DNA from 3 places in the Undibacterium sp. Xuan67W genome. Region 2 is predicted to be linked to each of the others. Evidence: predicted binding sites of a transcription regulator. Region 2 holds the regulator's gene; each other region holds the start of a gene.
The links. The regulator LexA, encoded in region 2, represses DNA repair genes until DNA is damaged. The targets are predictions, from matches to a motif close to ACTGTATNNNNATACAGT.
Positions count from the first base shown of each region.

Region 1: a site for LexA is predicted at 2,997-3,014, ahead of recA (recombinase RecA). Genes of this name have one in related genera too.
Region 3: a site for LexA is predicted at 1,289-1,306, ahead of ACO0LE_RS06960 (DUF4007 family protein). Genes of this name have one in related genera too.

Region 1 is NZ_JBMPPN010000024.1:54,777-62,090, forward strand. Features, by position in the region: gene sucC (ADP-forming succinate--CoA ligase subunit beta) at 1-376, opposite strand, end outside; gene ACO0LE_RS17595 (DUF2889 domain-containing protein) at 418-1,008, opposite strand; gene recX (recombination regulator RecX) at 1,239-1,712, opposite strand; gene recA (recombinase RecA) at 1,854-2,888, opposite strand; partial or broken gene ACO0LE_RS17610 (IS3 family transposase) at 3,273-3,457, shown strand; gene ACO0LE_RS17615 (amidohydrolase family protein) at 4,446-6,017, opposite strand; gene ACO0LE_RS17620 (hypothetical protein) at 6,254-6,754, opposite strand; gene ACO0LE_RS17625 (hypothetical protein) at 6,884-7,261, opposite strand.
Region 2 is NZ_JBMPPN010000007.1:32,421-39,734, reverse strand. Features, by position in the region: gene ACO0LE_RS08345 (hypothetical protein) at 1-8, shown strand, start outside; gene rplI (50S ribosomal protein L9) at 19-471, opposite strand; gene rpsR (30S ribosomal protein S18) at 499-783, opposite strand; gene priB (primosomal replication protein N) at 793-1,092, opposite strand; gene rpsF (30S ribosomal protein S6) at 1,122-1,490, opposite strand; gene lexA (transcriptional repressor LexA) at 1,768-2,436, shown strand; gene ACO0LE_RS08315 (C40 family peptidase) at 2,508-3,161, opposite strand; gene lon (endopeptidase La) at 3,287-5,695, opposite strand; gene clpX (ATP-dependent Clp protease ATP-binding subunit ClpX) at 5,904-7,175, opposite strand.
Region 3 is NZ_JBMPPN010000005.1:230,843-238,156, forward strand. Features, by position in the region: gene ACO0LE_RS06950 (recombinase family protein) at 1-571, opposite strand, end outside; gene ACO0LE_RS06955 (DNA cytosine methyltransferase) at 694-1,029, shown strand; gene ACO0LE_RS06960 (DUF4007 family protein) at 1,519-2,448, shown strand; gene ACO0LE_RS06965 (ATP-binding protein) at 2,441-5,779, shown strand; gene ACO0LE_RS06970 (phosphoadenosine phosphosulfate reductase family protein) at 5,772-6,611, shown strand; gene ACO0LE_RS06975 (hypothetical protein) at 6,674-7,314, shown strand, end outside.

The sequences.
Region 1 (7,314 bases), on a different contig from region 2:
CGCGCTGGCTGATACGGTCAGTGACCATACTGACATACAGTTCTTTTTTGATGTCCGCACCTTCTTCGATCAACAGGCGACGAACCTTTTGACCTTCAGGGCTAGTCTGGTGCGTGACCAGTTGCATGCCAAGAATCGCATCTGCGTATTCGCGTACTTGCTCCAGAGATTTAGCAACTTTAACGCCGCCACCTTTACCGCGACCACCTGCGTGGATTTGCGCTTTTACGACCCAAACCGGGCCACCCAAAGTTTCAGCCGCTTTTACTGCTTCATCAACGGTTAAACATGGGATACCGCGCGGTACAGTTACTCCAAATTTGCGGAGAATTTCTTTACCCTGATACTCATGGATTTTCATACGACTTCCCTTCAGACACTGAGGTATTAGTTAATAAGTAAAACAACAAAAACGAACTAGCTGGATGATTTTGCGTCGGACGGCAAACTAAAAGCTGTCGACCAACGCGGGTAATACTGCGCAACCGCTGGCCCATCCAGGCGCAGCGCATGGCAACGATTAAGTTGAAACGGTTGTTGTGTTTGCTCTGACGCGCTGGCGCCATCTCTGGTATCAATCACATCGCCAGCAAATGCCTGCACCGCTGCAGTCGGCAGAATTTGTGCCAGCTCTGTAATATGAGTACATCCGTGAATGCCGGACAATCGCTCTTTGACGCCCTGGCGAAATTGTCGAAACAAATTGAGTCCGATCAATTTCTTGTAATCAGGACCAATTGTGTTGCAAAAGCCGGGATAAGGAACAGCATCTGAAACAGCCACGGCATCAACAATCGTTAAATTCGTATCGATAGTGATGCGCAGACTAAGATCGTGCAGAGCAGTTCCAACAGGCCGAATGCCTGAAGCAAGTTTGATGTCACGAGTTTTGGTATCGGTGATGTGGGCGTCGATATCCCACAATCCGTCGTCACGAGCGAACGCGTCGATCTGGATTGAGCGCGTATGCTTCAGCGCACGTCCGATAGTTGTTGATGGTAAGGGCATAATGCCTGCTGGCGGCTATTTCAGAATAAAGAGCCACAATTGCGTGTCGTTACCGCAGCTTCTACGATAACAGCCGCTCCTGCGGCCCTGCAAAAAACCACAGAAGTGTAGCACAAGTGCTCAAGCAATCTTCATTTAGCGAGGTATTTACTCTCCAAATTCAAGAATTATTTGTATCATCAAGCTACATATATGTGGCTAATTTGATCATGTTTTCGACATGTTTTTACTTAGCTTAGTTCTTCGCCATCCCAGTCATCCTCTCTGGGCGCTCTCATCGCAAATTGAATTGCCTTTTGTGAAAATCCGCGTTGTTGCAAAAACCGGGCTTGCTTCGCCCTCTCTATATGATCCGCAGCTTTACACGGAAATTTTCTGTGCAATACTTCTATCGCCCGACCGGACTCCGTAAGGCTTATCTCAGCTTTGATACGAGATATTTCCTGACTGTCCATCTGATGACTTTGTAATTCAGCCAAAATACGCTGATTACCAAAGCGAGTAATCCGCCGGTTCACCAGAGAATCAGAGAAGCGTTCAGCAGACAAATACTTAGCCGCCTCCAACACATCCAATAAAGCTGACACATCATCCCCATCTTGGGCATAACGCTGCAGCTTACGGGCCAGCTCGATACGGCTATGTTCACGCATAGATAAGTACCGGAGAGCGCGTGCTTTTAAGCTGATTTGTGGTCTAGGCATAAAGTCATAAGCTCAATAAAAAACGCCGGCACATTCTTTAAGAGTGGATCCGGCGTTCAATGGAGATATCACAAAGTGTGGATGAAATTAGCCGCGCATGACGAACAACACCGGCGAACCCAACTAAATACTGCGTCTCACTTACTCGGCGACAGGTGGCAATAAAGGCACATTCAAATGCGCGCGAACTTTATTTTCAATTTCGCGTGACAATTCTGGGCGCTCTTTCAAATAAGTCCGGGCATTGTCTTTACCCTGACCAATGCGCTCGCCGTTATAGCTGTACCAGGCACCCGCCTTCTCAATGATCTTGGCTTCTGCGGCCAAATCCAGGATCTCGCCTTCACGTGAGGTTCCTTCGCCATACATGATGTCGAAATGCGCCTCCCTGAATGGTGGCGCCACCTTGTTTTTCACTACTTTCACTTTTGTTTCGTTACCGATGACTTCATCGCCCGACTTGATTGAGCCGGTACGACGAATATCAAGGCGAACCGACGCATAAAATTTCAGTGCGTTACCACCAGTAGTTGTCTCCGGACTACCAAACATCACACCGATCTTCATACGGATCTGGTTAATAAAAATAACCAAGGTATTGGTGCGCTTAATGCTACCAGTCAATTTACGCAGAGCCTGCGACATCAGACGTGCCTGCAAACCAGGAAGCGAGTCACCCATATCGCCTTCAATCTCAGCGCGTGGCGTCAATGCCGCGACGGAGTCGATAACGACAAGATCGACGCTGCCGGAACGAACCAGGGCATCCGTAATTTCCAGAGCCTGCTCGCCTGTATCAGGCTGAGAAATCAACAGTTCTGACAAATTCACACCCAGCTTTTGTGCATAACCCACGTCAAGCGCATGTTCTGCATCGATGAACGCACAAGTACCGCCTAACTTTTGCATCTCTGCAATCGCTTGCAGCGTCAGGGTTGTTTTGCCTGAGGATTCAGGTCCGTAGATTTCAACAACGCGACCACGTGGCAGACCACCGACACCGAGAGCAACGTCCAGACCCAAAGACCCTGTCGATACAACCTGAACCTCTTCTACGACCTCACCATCGGCCATCCGCATAACGGAGCCTTTACCAAATTGCTTTTCAATCTGCGCCAGAGCGGCAGCCAATGCTTTGCTTTTGTCAGAGCTGGAATCGGATTTTTTGTCGTCCATGATTTCTTTCGGAAATAGTGCGCTTGGTTATTGTTACGCTTAATTGTCGGTTACCTAATTTTACTAACAGAGAACAGTCAAATTCTCGTTTTTATTTAATCTGACTATACTGTATAAAAAATCAGTGATTTATGCAAGCATGTTTTTTAAATTCTTCAAACCAACATAGTAACCATGATCCGCGCGAGTTGCGTCCATATTGTCGAAATTCACTTAACTCTGAATTTTATTCATCTAACTCTGAACCCTTGGGAGGCTTAGATGGAGTCCACCCCGTAACTGAATAATTTGATTAACTCTTTAATCTTTTTCACCGAATGTCCCCCTCTTGGGTTGGCTCATCACAGCAGCACACTCTGCTTCGGTTGCCATAGAGCCATCAATTTGAATCGACAAAAGGTATTCGTCTCGGAGAAGGTTGCTCAGCGCCTGATGAAGCAAGACGGCCCCTATGTTGCCAGACCTAAACGACGTAGATATCGATCCTATGTCGGCGAAATAACTCCAGCCCGGGAAACATCATCAATCGTGATTTCCATGCTGTAGCACCAAACGAGAAGTGGCTCACATGAGTATTTGCATCAAATCAGCCATTGATTTTCAACTCAAAGATGCCGTACTTTTTCATCCAAAAGTGCCACCCATTTACATAACAAATAGGCCATCGATTGGCAAAGAAATGATTTATTTTGACCGGATAGTGCCTAGCAGTTAAAAGTGGATTACCGCCATTGATGTCTTGCTGCGACTGTTCGAACTTTGCCTAAACGCGACGGTCGACAAAAATCCGATCTGCGGCTGCTTTCAGGGTGGCGCTGAAATAGCCCTTTTTTCTTCATGTCTGACTGCGTTCGGCATAGCTGCCACTGAGGTACAAGTGATAACGACAAGAAAAATTTAACAATTGACTGGCAGCTGCTTAAAAATGACTGCTCGCTCTGTGCCCATAGCCGTCATTGGATTTTTGAACAGCAGACAGTCAGTTCGCTGGATAGCAAGCCAAGAAGTTGTTTGTATTAACGCCAAATTGAGATGCGCCGCAAGATGCGGCCAATTCGCAAAAAAACAATTTCACGGCTTCAACCTCGAATGCCATGTTAAATGTCGTTTACTTGTGGACATCCTCATTGACCTCGACAATGCCTTTCTCATTAATGGTTATTAGCTGAGTCTCCTCTAGAAGCCGTGGAATCGCTCGCGAACGAGTAACCATGAATTGAGAGTACAACGATTATGAGCAGAAGACGCAGAATCATGGTGGCTAACGTTCGAGCTAAGCTGGCGACAACGGCATGGCGCGCTGGACAGAAAGCGCAAAATGGGCCGCAGGCCCAGCGCTTGATGGCCAGCGTGACATGCCGTTGGCGCTCCGCTTGAGCGAGGGGTTAGGCGTCATTGCGGGTAAACCCCACCCGCGAATCGGGCGAATGAAACACTGGATGCGAGGCGCCAAGTGAAGGTGCGCCGCCGCCTCTTCAAAAAAATGTCTTTGTTTTTCAACTACTTAGCGTGTGTTTCTTGAGAGGCGCCATCTCGTTGGTTTGGTAGCCTGCGCGATCAATGGGTATCGTTTTCGAAAGGATGATCGAGCCCACCGACGGCCGGTTTAGCGCTTCCACCGGGATTGAGTAGAGGCATGGCCGCGTAGCGCGCGGCCATCGATTCCATCAGCTTGTTTAGTGCAGCGCTCGAATAATAGCGACCATTTGAAATTACCGCCGCGATTCGGCGTGTATTTGAAATATTATCGAAAGGGTCGGCGTCGAGGAGTACGAGGTTCGCCCGTTTACCAACCTCAACGGTGCCACGATCGGCACCAAAGCCGAGAAACTCGCTAGCCAGCCGCGTATCGGCGAAGAGGATCTGCTGCGGCGTGAGCCCCGCCCTGACCAGCGCCTCGAACTCATCGTGCAAAGAGTAGCCTGGCGCCACGCCCGGCAGGAATGCATCCGTGCCCGGGACCACAGGAATGTTCGCGTCAACGAATGCTTTCACGAGTTTTCGGTTAAACACAGTGATTGCCTCGACTAGGGCCAGTCGCGCAGGTGGTGAGTTTACGTATCCATTACGATCCACCCACATGATGCGTGTGAGCGGATGCAGAAAACGGAGTTCTGGCATTTTTCTAATGAAGGCGGGCTCTCGCATTTGCTGCAAGATGCGTTCGTCTGTGGTCAGGGTGGTAGTCAGCCATACGCCACTTGCCTTGGCGAGCGCGACGAATTCCGGAATCTTGGCCTCTGCATCTGCAACATCCTTGGCTTGGAAAGCAAATTCTTCAGCGTGTACGACCATCGACAAGCTCGCGTCTAGCCACGGTTTGCTAAGGTCGGTCTTCTTGCGGGGAAGGTGCCCAAACACCCGCATGCCCTGCTTGCGCGCCTCGTCAACAATGGCGACGAAAGTTGGCGCATCGAGGTTACTATAGGCCTTCACGAAATCGTAGCCGTCGGCCTTTATGTCACGGACTACTTGGCGGCCGTCTGACGGCGTAGATGCAGAGCGTGATAATCCTACCGGCAACATAGGGCGTTCACCGTCAATCATCGCAGCCAGTGCCATATGCGGACCTAGCACCCTGCCGCTTTCGATTTCGATGCGCTGCCCGATGGATTCGGACATCGCAGACATATTGACGATCTGCAGCACGCCATTGGCTACATACGGCAAGAAAATGTCTTCGGTACGTACTGTGCCGTTGGGTACGTTTTCAGATCCAAGCAGAAGGCGAGCTAGGCGGTCGTTTTCGGGATGCGTGTGCATGTCTGTCAGAGAAGGCAACAGCCACTTGCCTGCACCGCTGATGCGTTGAATGCCATTTGGAATATTGGTTTTGCCAGTAGGTCCAATTATTTCAATACGCCCACTGCGAAGAATCACAGTCATATCGCGCAGGACGGTAGCTGCGCTTGTCATCGGAAGAATGGTGACGCCCTCAATTGCGAGCGGCGATCCATTTGCAGCCTCATTTGGCATACTTGCAGAACTTGCTATCCTTAGGTCTGACGCCACTACCGGTAGATTAAAAATCGCCAGAAATAGAACGAAGGCTTCCGCGATTAGGCGGCGAAAAACGATCCTGATTTGCCTTTGACAAAACAAAGGAGTGCTGATTTTTATATGGCTCAAAGTAATTAATCCTGTCTGACGACGCAGGTCACAAAAGAATCTAGAATGCACATCTGCAAATTTAGGGCTGATTATAGGAAAACTTGCGCCACTGCCTTTAGATCGGCGCTTGGGTCTGTGCGGCACGCTGTGCGAATTTGATGACGCCTAACGCTGATTTGAAAGGCGCGCGCGCCAATCAGCAAATTTTATGAAAGCGCTTATTCGCGCGTCATTTTAGAAAGTCATGTTAGACATCATAACTCTGGATACAACCAGTCAATGATTTGTAGACGGAATTTCTCAAGCACAATCGCGGCTTCATTGAGCCGCTGAATATCGATATTGAAAGCCTCGGGTTGAAGTTCCTCTTCGACTTCTTCACGTTCGCCTTTCTTCCCACGAAGTTTAGAGTTGGTACGTAGCAGCCCCTCTTTTCCATGAACGTTTATCCAAGGGTTGTATCTTGAGTGAACCAAGTCGTTACGGCGCTCTCCTAACTCACGAAGCTCCACCATAAGTTTGTGAAACTCCACTTTAGCATCGTCCCCTATATTGGCTCGCAAATCAACAAAGTAGGCAAACAATACGTCGGCGGTATTAAGTCGTTTACCATACTCTAGATCGTTCGCGAGGATTCGTACGACGCTACAGTCGGTATCTGATAACAAAACAAGTAAATTATTAACCGTATCTTCAAGGTGTTGGAATGTGACTATGAATCGGCCAAGTTGATGGTAGGCAGTAGGTGAGTTCATTAGTGATGTCTAACGTTGAATTGTGCGGCGCGCGCACTGGCTAATGAGAAAGTGCGAAATGCAAATTTGCGCGTCTGGCACGAATTCCATGTTAAACCTCACGACTCCCAAGTTCGCTTCAAGGTTCATTTAGTCGCCCCTAAACACCAGCTGGCCGTTCAATTCAATAGCGATCTTAACCATCGAAATGGTTTTATCAATAACCTCAAGGACGACATCTCGTTGGAATTCGTACGATTCGGTTTGCCCGTCACAAGTCTCGGTTATTACCCATGTTTCTCCTTTTGCTTCGAGATAACCACGCTGCCATTCGAGATGAGTACAGAGGCGTTTCATCGTTTCCGAATCAAAACTCGTCGAGCCAAATTCGTCGATCGGTTGATCACCTACGTCAAAGTATGGAAGCACATACCGCTGCGTGTCGAAGTCAGGAAACCAGCAGCCGTCTTTATGTTCGTCCCAACCCGAAGGAAATTTTCCTTCAACGATAATTTGCCAGTCAATCATAAGTAAGGTTTAACGCCGATTTGAAAGGCGCGCGCGCCGATCAGTAAATATTA
Region 2 (7,314 bases):
ACGACTAAAATGAGCGTATTAAGCGTGCTCGCCCAATACAGCAACAGTCACGTCAACAACGACGTCTGTGTGCAATGCAACAGCAACAGAATGATCGCCAACAATTTTCAACGGACCTTGTGGCATACGAATCTGCGCTTTTTCAACCGCGAAACCTTGTTTTACCAGAGCTTCAGCGATGTCAAAGTTAGTCACAGAACCGAACAAACGGCCATCAACACCAGATTTCTGCGAAATCTGGACTGTCAAACCTGACAGTTTTTCACCAGCAGCTTGCGCTACAGCTAAGCGTTCAGCAGCAGCTTTTTCTAAGTCTGCACGTTTCGCTTCGAATTCAGCGATTGCAGCGGCTGTTGCACGACGAGCCATACGTTGTGGGATCAAGAAGTTACGTGCGTAACCATCTTTAACTTTAACTACATCGCCCAGATTGCCGAGATTAACGACTTTATCAATCAGAATAACTTGCATATTTTTCTCCTAGTACCTTGTCGTCAATTACGCTGTGTGCAGATCAGTGTACGGCAGCAACGCGAGGTAACGTGCGCGTTTGATCGCTGTGTCAACTTGACGTTGGTACAGTGCTTTAGTACCAGTCAAACGTGCTGGCATAATTTTGCCGTTTTCTTGCACGAAATCTTTTAATGTGTCGACGTCTTTGTAGTCAACTTGTGCCACATGAGCTGCTGTGAAGCGGCAGAATTTTTTGCGTTTGAACAAAGGATTTTGTTGCTGACGCTTTTGTTTCAATTTGCTTTTGTCAAATTTTTTACCGAATGCCATTTTTGGCTCCTAATCTAGTAAAGTCGCCTCGAAATCAGTGATGTGAAATACGAGACTTTTGCTGTTACGGTTCTTGCGCGACAAAAAACCTGTGAATTGCATAACCACTCCCAGCTCTATCTCTAAAAATCGTTTTGAAATATTACCTGCTGCAATGGCATTAATTTCAAACTCGACTACACGCTGAGTATTCGCTTGCTCTTGCTTTGAAGTATGCGTCAGTACCGCAGAAGCTATCGGAATTCCTGCTGGCGTATAGCGCAGCGCCGATTTCTCTAAAATACTGGCAACAACTTTAAGCTGATTCACTGATTTATGTTGCGTCCTCTAAAGCTCAATTATGCCGCTGGCGCTTCTACGCGTTGCGTTTTAGCAGCATCTTCTTTCTGTACAGCTTTCATCATTGGAGATGGTGCTGTTTCAGCTTTTTTCATTTTGACTGTGAGGTGGCGCAGAACTGCATCATTGAATTTGAATGCGGTTTCCAACTCGAGCAGAGTCTCAGCATCGCACTCAATGTTCATGCAAACATAATGTGCTTTAGCCAGTTTTTGAATCATGTAAGCCAATTGACGACGGCCCCAGTCTTCGACGCGGTGTACTTGGCCGCTGCGTGCTACTACAGAAGCTTTGTAACGCTCGATCATTGCAGGCACTTGCTCGCTTTGATCAGGATGTACGATAAATACGATTTCATAATGACGCATATATTCTCCTTGTGGACAATAAAATAGCCCGCCTCGGCGTCAAGACGAGTGCGGGAAGAGGAAAAGCCCACGATTATACTGCATTTTTTGAATTTACTCAATAGTTTCAAGCACTTATTGCGTACACAGAAAAAACTACTGATCCAATACACTTTTCCGATTCAGGCTCAGGTTCTAAATGAAAAAATTTTGGCTATTCAGAAATTTATGTTTATACTGTACAAAAATACAGGCTGCATATAAACCCAGCCAAACTTTACCCAATTGGAATTCTGACATGCTAAAACTTACTGCCCGCCAAGAACAGATTCTGAATTTGATTAAAGATGCCATTCAAAATACCGGCTTTCCGCCGACGAGAGCAGAAATTGCCAACGAACTAGGATTTCGCTCAACCAATGCAGCCGAGGAACACCTGCAAGCACTAGCCCGCAAGGGAGTTATAGAAATAGCTCCGGGAACATCGCGTGGCATACGCCTGCTTGACTCTGCTTTGAGCAATCTCAAAGGGAAATTTAGCGCTGGAACACAAATGGCATTGCCCCACCCTGCTTTGATGCAACTCAGTCTGCCTTTAGTTGGCAGAGTGGCTGCCGGCTCACCTATTTTGGCTCAAGAACATGTAGACACAAATTACCAGGTTGACCCCGCATTATTTTCTGCAATACCTGACTACTTACTAAAAGTCCGCGGCATGTCTATGCGTGACGCAGGTATTTTTGATGGCGATTTACTCGCGGTAAAAAAATCGAGTGAAGCAAAAAATGGACAGATCGTTATTGCTCGCATGGGCGACGATGTGACTGTCAAACGATACAAAAAAACTGGCAGTATCATTGAATTACTCGCTGAAAATCCCGACTATCCCAACATTAAAATTGCTGAACAAGATGAAGATTTTTCTCTGGAAGGCTTAGCCGTTGGCTTGCTCCGTGCCTGGACTTAACCAAACTTAGCAAGACTCTAAACATGCACAAGTAAGCAACTGATTTGTGCATGCTGATCAGAATAGTGACTTTATCCTTCAACTATATCCGATACCTGCAGCACCTCATAATCCGCAAGAAATTCAGCCATTGATTGATAGGTAACACCCCGCTCAGAATGAGCATGCCACACGTTACCCTCAAAATATATGCCAACGTGGTGGATACCTCTCCCGCCTTTTCTTGTGCAAAAAATCAGGTCGTGATTGACCACTTCAGCGAGTTTTTTTGAACGACCAAGGCGACGTTGATCGTAAGAATTTTTAGGAATACTCTTAGCTAAAACATCATAATAATAGCGTTGAGAAAAACCAGAACAGTCAATACCAGCACGAGTTATACCGCCCCATATATAAGGCGTTGCAAACCAATATTGAAAAAATACATCAGAACTTAGATCTATAGATTCAACAGGAATGTAGGCATGAATATCTGCATCAATATTAACTGCAGCAGCATGAACCCAGCCTATCACTCCATCCCACTTCATGACTAAAGCAAAATCAAGGTGTGTACCAAGAATGCGAACAACCTCCTCAACATCACACTGGGTTTGACGGAACCGGTCTTTTTCATCGGAGTTCATCGATGAGTAAGTCGGCTCAGGATGCCTCAATACATCCATTAAATATAGAGCCCTTCCATACACACCACTGAACCATTGGTCTTTTTCAATATGAACCATTATTTGATTTCTCGATTAAATCCAAAATAATTTCATGGCATCGTGATTTAAATTACGATGCAAATAAAAATAGCCGCTGATTTAAACAGCGGCTATTTTGAGGTAAACCCTAGGAGATTAAACAATCAATGTTTTACGACGCCAGTGTCACTAACAGTTTCTGTTTTGGCTGCGGCAGCAACCAAAACTTCTTCATCAGTTAACGCAACCGGCATGCGCTCAAGTGCAATTTCCAAAACCTTGTCAATCCAGCGCACAGGAATAATTTCCAATTTATTTTTTACGTTATCAGGAATATCGGCTAAATCTTTGGCATTTTCCTCTGGTATCAATACAGTCTTAATACCACCGCGATGAGCTGCCAATAATTTCTCTTTCAATCCTCCAATAGGCAGAACTTCGCCACGCAAAGTAATTTCGCCAGTCATCGCAACATCAGCGCGGACAGGGATGCCTGTAAAAACAGATACCAGTGCAGTCGTCATCGCAATGCCGGCAGAAGGACCATCCTTAGGAGTCGCTCCCTCTGGCACATGAATGTGAATATCACTTTTTTCAAAAACATCATTCTTGATACCTAGGCGCTTAGCCCGGCTACGAACTACTGTACGAGCAGCTTCAATTGACTCCTTCATGACATCGCCTAAAGTGCCTGTACGTATTACTCCGCCTTTTCCGGGCATTGCAACGGCCTCAATCGTCAACAGATCTCCGCCGACCTCTGTCCATGCAAGACCAACGACTTGTCCAACTTGATTTTCTTTCACTGCGACGCCAAAATCATAGCGACGAACACCAAGGAACTTATCAAGATTCTTAGAGGTGATCGTTGCTTTTTTCTCGCTCTTTTTCAATAAAAGCATCTTCACTACTTTACGGCAAATCTTGGAAACTTCACGTTCCAGGGAGCGCACGCCCGCTTCTCTGGTGTAGTAACGAATGATGTCGCGAATCGCACTTTCGGATATATTAATCTCGCCGTCTTTTAAGCCATTATTCTTAATCTGTTTTGGCAACAAGTAGCGTTGAGCAATGCTAGTCTTTTCATCTTCGGTATAACCTGACAGACGTATAACCTCCATCCGATCTAACAAAGCGGGCGGAATATTGTACGAATTAGAAGTCGCCACAAACATTACGTCGGACAAATCGAAGTCAACCTCAATGTAATGATCTGAAAAAGTATGATTTTGCTCAGGATCTAAAACCTCCAGCAATGCAGACGACGGATCACCGCGGAAATCAGCCCCCATTTTATCAACCTCATCCAGCAGGAATAAAGGGTTGCGTACGCCAACCTTAGACAAACTCTGCAAAATTTTACCTGGCATAGAACCGATGTAAGTACGACGATGGCCGCGGATTTCAGCTTCATCGCGCACTCCACCTAAAGCCATACGCACAAACTTACGATTTGTTGCACGGGCAATCGACTGTCCTAGCGAAGTCTTACCAACACCTGGAGGACCGACCAGGCACAAGATCGGAGCTTTTAACTTATCGACGCGCTGCTGAACGGCAAGATATTCCAAGATCCGTTCTTTGACCTTATCTAAGCCGTAGTGATCATCTTCCAACACTTTTTCTGCATTGGTCAGATCATTATTAACTTTGGATTTTTTCTTCCACGGTAAATTAACGATGGTATCGATGTAATTTCTTACAACGGTCGCCTCTGCCGACATAGGAGACATCATCTTGAGTTTTTTCAACTCAGCCATGGCCTTATCGCGCGCCTCTTTGGGCATTTTAGCGGCAACAATTTTCTTTTCCAGCTCGTCGATGTCTGCGCCCTCGTCGCCCTCGCCCAACTCTTTCTGAATCGCTTTAACCTGCTCATTCAAATAATATTCGCGCTGAGACTTTTCCATCTGACGCTTTACTCGTCCACGGATACGCTTCTCTACCTGCAGAATATCGAGTTCACCTTCCAATTGTCCAAGCAAATGCTCGAGCCGCTTGGATACACTGAAGATTTCCAAAATAACCTGCTTCTGTTCAAGTTTTAATGGCAGATGAGCGGCAATCGTATCGGCAAGGCGACCAGCGTCGTCAATACCAGATAAAGAAGCCAAGATTTCAGGAGGAATTTTTTTATTCAATTTGACGTATTGGTCAAATTGTTGGACGATTGCGCGGCGCATCGCTTCAACTTCGGAGTCATCACCCTCTTCTGGAGGTACGGGCGTGAGATCCGCCGTAAAATGCGATTCAGTTTCGGTAATCTTGTGGATGCGTGCACGCTGCGCGCCCTCGACCAATACCTTGACGGTGCCGTCAGGTAATTTCAACATTTGCAAAATGTTAGCGATACAACCGATCTCGTAAATATCGTCAGCGGATGGTTCGTCCTTGGCAGCAGCTTTTTGGGCTGCGAGCATGATGCTCTTTCCCTGCTCCATTGCCGCCTCTAAAGCCTTGATAGACTTTGGCCGGCCAACAAATAAGGGGATAACCATATGTGGGAAAACCACCACATCGCGCAAAGGCAATAACGGCAATTCTGTTTGTTCAGTGATTATGGAAGTTGTCATGGCGCACCTTATTCAAAATTTCTAGTAGATAGATTGGCGCACTAGGCTAAAACTCAAGCCCGTCATCCGAAAAACAATAAAAAAAGCCACTCAGAGGAACCTCCGGGTAGCTTTTCGATTGAAGCTCAATTTTATTGTGTAATTAATTGTACTGCGTATTCCTGATATTCGCGGATCAATTATGACATTCACCCACACTTTTTAGGAATTAAGACTTCACGCCCGAAACTTTCGGTTGCTCGTCATAAATCAGCAAAGGCTTAGCGCCATTATTGATCGTATTTTCATCAATCACGACTTTTGATACATTTTGCTCACTTGGTAAATCATACATAATGTCAAGCAGAGCATGCTCAAGAATCGAACGTAATCCGCGCGCACCAGTTTTCCGAGCAATCGCTTTCTTCGCAATCGCTTGCAATGCTGCAGGACGAATCTCTAGTTCAGACCCTTCCATTTCCAACAATTTTGAATACTGTTTGATCAACGCATTTTTTGGCTCTACCAAAATCTGAATTAAGGCGGCCTCATCCAATTCATTCAGTGTGGCAATAACCGGCAAACGACCAACCAATTCAGGGATAAGACCAAACCGGATCAAATCTTGTGGTTCGGCATCCTGCATAACCTGACTGGCACTTTTTTCGGACTGACTCTTTACGCTGGCACCGAAACCGATACCGCTGCGCTCAGAGCGGTCAGAAATGATCTTGGCAAGGCCATCAAAAGCGCCGCCACAGATGAACATGATGTTAGTTGTATCAATCTGAATAAAGTCCTGATTGGGGTGCTTACGACCACCTTGTGGTGGCACGGAAGCCATAGTTCCCTCAACCAATTTCAACAGAGCTTGCTGAACCCCCTCACCAGATACATCACGTGTAATCGATGGATTATCTGATTTACGCGAAATCTTATCAATTTCATCAATGTAGACAATCCCTTTTTGGGCACGCTCAACTTCATAATTGCAATTTTGCAATAATTTTTGAATAATGTTTTCAACGTCCTCACCAACATAACCTGCCTCGGTTAATGTCGTTGCGTCGGCAATGACGAACGGAACATTCAGCATACGGGCCAGTGTTTGCGCCAGTAAAGTCTTACCCGAACCGGTTGGACCTACTAGCAAAATATTACTTTTAGCCAGTTCAACATCATCTTTTTTACCGAGATGCTTAAGACGTTTGTAATGGTTATAAACAGCAACAGCCAAGATACGCTTAGCCGTTACCTGACCAATCACATATTGATCTAGTAAGGCCGTTATTTCTGACGGAGTTGGCAAATCAGTTTTGGCACTGGAAATGGATTCCAGATTACTAACTTCGTCACGAATAATGTCATTACATAAGTCGATACATTCGTCGCAGATGAAAACAGAAGGCCCGGCAATCAGTTTTTTAACCTCATGCTGACTCTTGCCACAAAAAGAACAATAGAGCAGTTTTTCGCCAGTGGAGGATTTTTTATCGGGCATAGTACTTAGGTTCTTAACGAAAATTTAGCGGATTTGTATTTGATATTACCTGCAAATTCGACATAAGTCATCGAACATGTTTAGGTTATAAATGATTTAAAAAATCTTGCCACAATTATTTTGTAGCGTTCAATAAAAA
Region 3 (7,314 bases), on a different contig from region 2:
GATCTAGCACCGCCGACTCCAGTTCGGCTGCCGGCAGGCGCGGCAAACCCGATGCTCCCGCATGTTCTTTCGCGTCCCGCTGCGGAATGTAGTAACGGTACCGGCGTCCGGTTTTCTTTGTCGTATGCCATGGAGACAATGCGCGCCCGTCATTGCCGAATACGATGCCCTTGAGCAGGAATGGCACCGTCGCCCGAGTCGCATTGGCACGCACATGGCTATTGCTGGCCAGAATCGACTGCACATCGTCCCATGTCTTGCGGTCGACGATTGGAGGGTGCTCCGCCTGATACCACTGTTCCTTGTGCCGCAGCTCGCCGAGATAGGTGCGGTTGCCGAGCAGTTTGTAGATCAAACTCTTGTCGATAGGCTTGCCCTCGCGCACCTTGCCCTCCTGCGTGACCCAGGCTTTAGAGGTCACTCCATCGAGACGCAATTCCTTTACCAGCAACGTCGACGACCCCAGTTCGACGAATCGCTTGAAAATATGCCGGATGATTTTGGCTTCGCGCTCGTTGGCCACGAGCCTTCGGTTCTCGACGTCGTACCCGAGCGGCGGCACGCCACCCATCCACATTCCCTTGCGCTTGCTGGCGGCAATCTTGTCCCGGATGCGCTCAAAATACCAGGGATGAAGTCAGGATGATGGGCGGCGACGGGCAGATTGTCGGCGCGCTGGCCGCGCAACCTGGCATGAAACAGACGTGCTACGTGGCGCAGTGCGTCACTTTCGAGCCGCGCTACTACACACGGGACAACAAAACGGGAGGAGCGCCGAGCGACACGGTGACGCTGATGCGAGATTGCAAAGCCGGGGACAGCACGCCGCATGTAGCCACCGGCATGCAAGTGCGTCGCTTGACGCCCATGGAATGCGAGCGCCTGCAGGGTTTTCCGGACAACTATACCTTGATACCTGTGCGCGGCAAACCTGCTGCCGATGGCCCACGCTACAAAGCCTGCGGCAATTCCATGGCGGTGCCGGTGATGCGTTGGTTAGGGCGTCGAATTCAAAGATTCTTACTCTGACAGGCCACGATCTCTCGACAATGCTGCACGAATCTCGCCCATTGTCATCGACCTTCCGGTCGACTGCAGAACACTTAAGGTTGCTTGCGGTATACCGATACCTATGCGCCCCTCCCTTCGAAAAGGCTCTAACGCCACATTCCATTTGGTCACAAGGCATCGCCATAAATGCCAATGATCAACCATTATTTGTGTTTTTGACAAATAAAACTCAAAAATCTAATAGACAAATTTGAAAAATCACGCAACAAAGCCGAATACTGTATATTTCTACAGTATTCATTTTTTAGTCATTGCCTGTTGGTATTTCGTCACATGCAATGCCTAATTACGCAAGGCAGTGTCAAACAGTGGGAAATCTGCGCAGATGTCTACACACGGCTTCAAACATTGTAGAAATGATCCCACTGGTGAGACTCTCCAGTTTTTCGTCGCAACCGGCAGGGGAAAGTGAACTACTGGCGAAGGTCTCCAGTTATAATTAAACACATGAGGAAAAACACAATATTAAAAGGCGTTCAGGCCCACTTTTCAGGACACGAGACGTTTCCGCTTCGTCAAATGTGGCTTAAAAAAGCCTTTGACCAAGCGAAGTCGGAGGGCGTCATCCTGAAATCAACATTCACCGACGACAATGCGATCGCCGAGTTCGGTGTTGGCAAAAACATGGTCGCTTCGATCCGGCATTGGGCGTTGGCCTGCAACGTGATGACGGAGGAAGGTGCGCCGAGCAGCGCCTACAAAGTCACCAACGCCGCCAACGCCATCTTGAAAGACGGCGGATTGGACCCCTATTCAGAGAACCCCACCACCGCTTGGTATGCGCATTGGTGGCTCGCAGGAAAAGGGAATCGGGCGACCACTTGGAAGTGGCTCTTCAACCATGTGACCACTCCAACATTCTCGCGTGAGGATCTAGAAGCGCCATTGGCCGAATATGCGCGAAGCTTGGATCCTAATCGCAAGCTGTCTCCCGCGACCTTGTCGCGCGATATCGAAACATGTCTTCGCGGCTATGCTCCACGGTCCGCAGGCGGCTCGCCCGAGGACTACGCCGAACCCATGCTTGGCGAACTAGGACTGATCTTTGAAGAACGTAAAGGCCACTTCGCCTTCCGTCGAGGCCCAAAGGCCACGTTGCATGACGGCATGTTCGCCTACGCGCTTCTGGATTTTTGGGAATCGGCCGCGCCGGGGCTAAGCTCACTTGCCTTTGAAACCATCGCATTCGGCGAAGGGTCGCCCGGACGCGTATTCAAACTCGACGAGGACTCAATCGCCGAGCGTCTTCTGGCGCTTGAGGATCTCACTCGCGGTACGCTTTCTTGGACCGACACAGCAGGCCTGAGGCAAGTCCATCGAAACATCAACAAGACTGAGAAACTCAGCGAACGAATGATCGAGAGGGCCTATGCCTGACGCACAAGACATTAAACTCTCAGACATCGTCCACGTTTCACGCCACTACCAACGCTCAATACGCATCGACATCGATCTTGGCCGCCCCGACGCGTTGGATGGCTACATCTGCCATGGAACGGCGACCACCGTTTTAAGCAGCATGACCAAGCAACTGCTGGAGAGCAATCAGCGAGCATTCACCTGGACCGGCCCCTTCGGCGGCGGCAAATCGTCTCTGGCCGTGGCGTTCGCGAGCGCGCTTGGATCGGACAAGCATTTGCGCGCAAAAGCTCGCGATGTCTTGAAGCTGGACGAGATCCCCTCGTTTGATCAGGCTCTGCCTTGCCGCAAGGGTTGGTTGACCATCCCCATCGTTGGCAAACGCGCGAGCGTCATATCTGATCTCGCCAAAGGTCTGCGTCGAGCGCAGGGGCTTGGACATGACGGACGGAAGACCAATCCCACGACCCTTATCGCCGACATTTGCGAAGCTGCCGACGCAAAAAGGAATGATGGCGTTCTGATCATCATCGATGAGATGGGCAAGTTTCTCGAAGCCTCCGCGCTAGGCCTGGGCGACGATGTATATTTTTTCCAGGAACTCGCGGAAGCTGCGGCGCGGACCACTGGCAAGGTTGTCGTCATTGGCATCCTTCACCAATCGTTCAGCCAATATGCCGCTCGGCTTGGCATTGGAACACGCGACGACTGGATCAAAGTTCAGGGACGATATTCAGATATTCCGTTGGTGGCTGCGAGCGACGAGGTTGTGGAGTTGATTGGGCGTGCCATCCGTGCCGATGTCATTCCCACCTGGATGATGCCTGCGTCCATTGAGATCGCGGATTCCATCCGAGCGCGACGCCCTGCCGTTGGAGATCGCTTCTCCAGCAGCCTGCATGCCTGCTGGCCACTACATCCGACCATGGCCGCGCTGCTTGGCCCGATCTCCAAGCGACAATTTGGACAAAATGAACGCAGCACATTCGGTTTTTTGGCATCGGTCGAACCATCGGGATTCCGCTCCTATCTTGAATCCACGCCAAAACTGCAATCGTCCTGGTATCGCCCTAGCGATTATTGGGACTATTTGCGCGCCAACTTGGAGCCTGCGATCCTCTCGTCCCCGGACGGCCACCGCTGGGCTCAGGCCGTGGAGGCGGTCGAGCGCACCGAAGCAAAAACTACCGATGCGTTGCACGTCGAACTCATCAAAAACATTGCCGTAATCGACCTTTTCCGCAATGGGTCGGGACTTGCCGCCGAGTCAATCGTCCTCAAATCGCTTTTCTACGACCACACGCTTGATCAGGTCGAGGCTGCCCTGGAACAGCTTTCCAAGTGGCGAGTGATCCTGTTCAAAAAGCACATCAGCGCGTGGTCCGTCTTCGAAGGCAGCGATTTCGATATCGACAACGCCATTTCGCAAGCTCGAGCTGGGATGTCTGGCGTCGACTTCTCCTTGCTTGAAAGCCTGACCAATCTCTATCCGGTCATCGCCAAGAGGCATTATCACGAAACAGGCACGATGCGGTGGATGAACATGGCGCTTTGCCGTTTGGATGATGTCCAACGTATCGCCACCAAATTCAAGCCCCACAATGGTGAATTCGGCCTATTTCTTCTGGCATTACCCGGATCGAATACAAACAACAAGGCTGCGCTCCGAAAATGCCATGAGCATTCAAGAATGGAGCCATCGCCTGTCGTCATTGGCATACCCCGCAACCATGCGAAGATCGAAGATCTTGGTTTCGAACTTCTCGCGCTCCAAATTGTGCAGTCGCGCCACGAACTCAATGGCGATCCTGTCGCACGCCGCGAAGTCCAAGCTCGAATTTCGTCGGTTCGCGCGCATCTGGAAGAGCAGCTTCGCGAAGCAGTGACCAACGCTCGATGGATTGCTGGCGAGGATGAGATTGACACCAGCGGGCGACTATCTCCAGTTGCGTCGGACTTGGCCGACGCCGTCTACCCATCCGCTCCCGAACTGTGGAGCGAGCTATTGAATCGCGACAGCCCTTCAAGCAACAGCGTCAAAGCTCGCCGCGACCTGCTCTACTGCATGCTTGATCATGAAGAGGAAGAGAATCTCGGCGTTGCGGGATATCCGGCCGAGCGTGGTCTCTATGAGACGCTGCTTCGAACCACGGGCCTGCATCGGCAGGACTCCAATGGAACGTGGCGCCTCTTGCCGCCAGACGGCCAGCACGCTCCGACCTTTACCCCTCTTTGGAATGAGACGCGCAAGCTCTTCGTCGATTCGAACACAAGGGTAAGAGTCTCTGAAATGCATGGCCTCTGGGCGACGCCTCCTTATGGTGTCCGCAGAGGTGTCATGCCGGTGATCTTCACGGCGTTCCTGCTTGCCCATAAAGGCAATCTTGCCTTGTATAAGGATGGCATGTTCATTCCGCGCGTGACCGATGCGGACATTGACGAATACCTTCAAGATTCATCACGCTTTTCCATGCGCTGGATTTTGATCGATCAAGAAAAGGCAAACATCCTTTCCGGCATCTCCGACATTCTTGCCGAGGTAGGCGCGTCTGCGAGTACTCGCGATCCATTGGAAGCCGCGCGCAGCCTCGTGGCTCTGGTCTTTGGCTTGCCCGCATGGAGCCAGCGCACCCATACAATCAGCGACATTGCTCGGGACGTGCGCGACACGCTGCTTAAAGCCAGCGACCCACACAAGGTCTTGTTCATCGACCTGGCGGCGCTTCTCGAAAACAAAGGCGGCCGGTCGTATGTCGACGCTCTTCGGAACCCTGTCGCCGAGATCGCCGGAGCCTACGACAACTTGCTTGCGCGCATACAGACTTCTATGCTCGAAGCTCTCGACGCACCAGCCGATAAGCTAGATCGTTTGCGCGCTCGCGCCGAAGTTTTGAATGGCGTGACCGGCGACCTGCGTCAAGATGCTTTCGCCGCGCGATTGGCAAAGCATGATGGAAGCAAAGAAAGCATCGAAGGCATTCTTAGCCTTGCTGCCAATAAGCCTCCGCGCGACTGGAACGATCGCGATATCGACCACGCTCTTTTGGATATCGCGCAAGCCGCCCTTCGATTCCGACAGGCCGAAGCCTTCGTGTCCGTCAAAGGTCGCAAGCCGACTAGCGAGGCCTTCGCGGTAGTCATCGGCGCCGGCGCTCAAACCCGCACTGTATCTCGCTCGTTTTCCATTCCAGATCGGCATCGCGATGCCGTTGATTCGATGGCTGAAAGATTAGCGGCGACCCTGATGGCAGAAGGCCATAGCACAGAAATATTGCTTGCTGCCCTGGCGAAAGCTGGAATGCGTTTGACTCTTGAAGACGACGCAAAAATGGAGAGGTCCCATGGCTGAAAAGCATGTTCTCGGAATATCCGGCGGCAAGGACAGCGCAGCCCTGGCCGTTTTTGTGCGCCAGAACTACCCTGAGCTCGAAGTTGAATATTTTTTCACCGATACCGGTAAAGAACTGCCTGAAGTCTATGAGTTCCTTGGCCGTCTCGAAGGGTTCCTTGGCAAACCTATCGCCAGGCTGAACCCGCGCCGCGATTTCGATTTCTGGTTGCGCGAATACAAACATTTCCTACCATCGGCTCAAACCCGCTGGTGCACTAGGCAATTGAAGCTTGCGCCATTCGAGCAATGGATACGGCCGATGTTGGCTGCCGGGGACACGGTAACGACTTACGTCGCGATCCGTGCCGACGAAGAATACCGCGAGGGCTATACATCCAAACATGAGAACTTGAAGGTTCGTCTTCCTTTTCGCGAAGCCGGGATCGACAAGAAGAGTGTGATGGATATCCTGGAATCGTCCGGCGTGGGCGTCCCGAAATATTATGATTGGCGTTCTCGCAGCGGATGCACGTTCTGCTTCTTCCAGCAAAAGATTGAATGGGTGCGGCTCAAAGAACGCCACCCCGACGCCTTTGAAGAAGCCAAGCAATACGAGAAGAATGCACTTGAGCACGGCTCGCCATTTACGTGGACCCAAGGCGAGCCGCTAGACGAGCTGGAGAAGCCCGCCCGCGTCATCCAGATCGTCACCGACTTCGAGCGCCGCAAACAAAGGGACTTAGCCAACAGGCCAATCAACCCTCTGCGCCCCGTCGAAACCCTCGAGGACATCGACGATATCTACGGAGAGGATGAGGGCAATGGTGCCTGCGTGGTTTGCCATAAATAGTTCTTTCTTGAATATCGCCGGGCACCTAGAACAACTCTGAGATATCCTCGAAGCTAGACCACATGAAACCCACAATGACATGTAATATTTGTTCAAAGGTTCGAGGATTATCTGAGCACCTGACCGAGCTTGGACTAGCCGCTGACTATCTCGGAAACACGTCCACGTATATCAGCGAGCATGGCACCGCCACCATTCGGACCGAAACAATAGGAGATTGGGTTCGCATAGCGGCACAATTGAAAACTGTTGAGGTCGATGCTTGGAAGTTCAACGGCGACGATGCGACTTATTGCAGCACAATCGCTGACAATATCGATGCACATTCGAAGCACTACACCGCTCACGCAACCGCATTGACCCGTTTCATGTTCGTTTGCAATGGTCTAGAGGAAGCGTATCGATTCATTGACCACCTCTACACTTCATTCGCTGACCGAATGGGAATTGAAAAAAGGCAACGGAAGCGGACGAGCAGTCTGCGAGCAGCCGAACTTCTCGACGACCTCTTCAAAACAAGTGGACTTACCATCCAGCCACAAAACTTTGCCCACCTCTGCGGCGTGTTCACACAACTTTTTGATGAATACAAAAAAGAACACTCTGCCGCGCTAAGCGGGATTGAGTTAGGTGCAGACCAGAAACAGACTTACGCACTTCACCTTGTCAGAAACCTCAGAAACCATGTCGCTCACGGAACCTT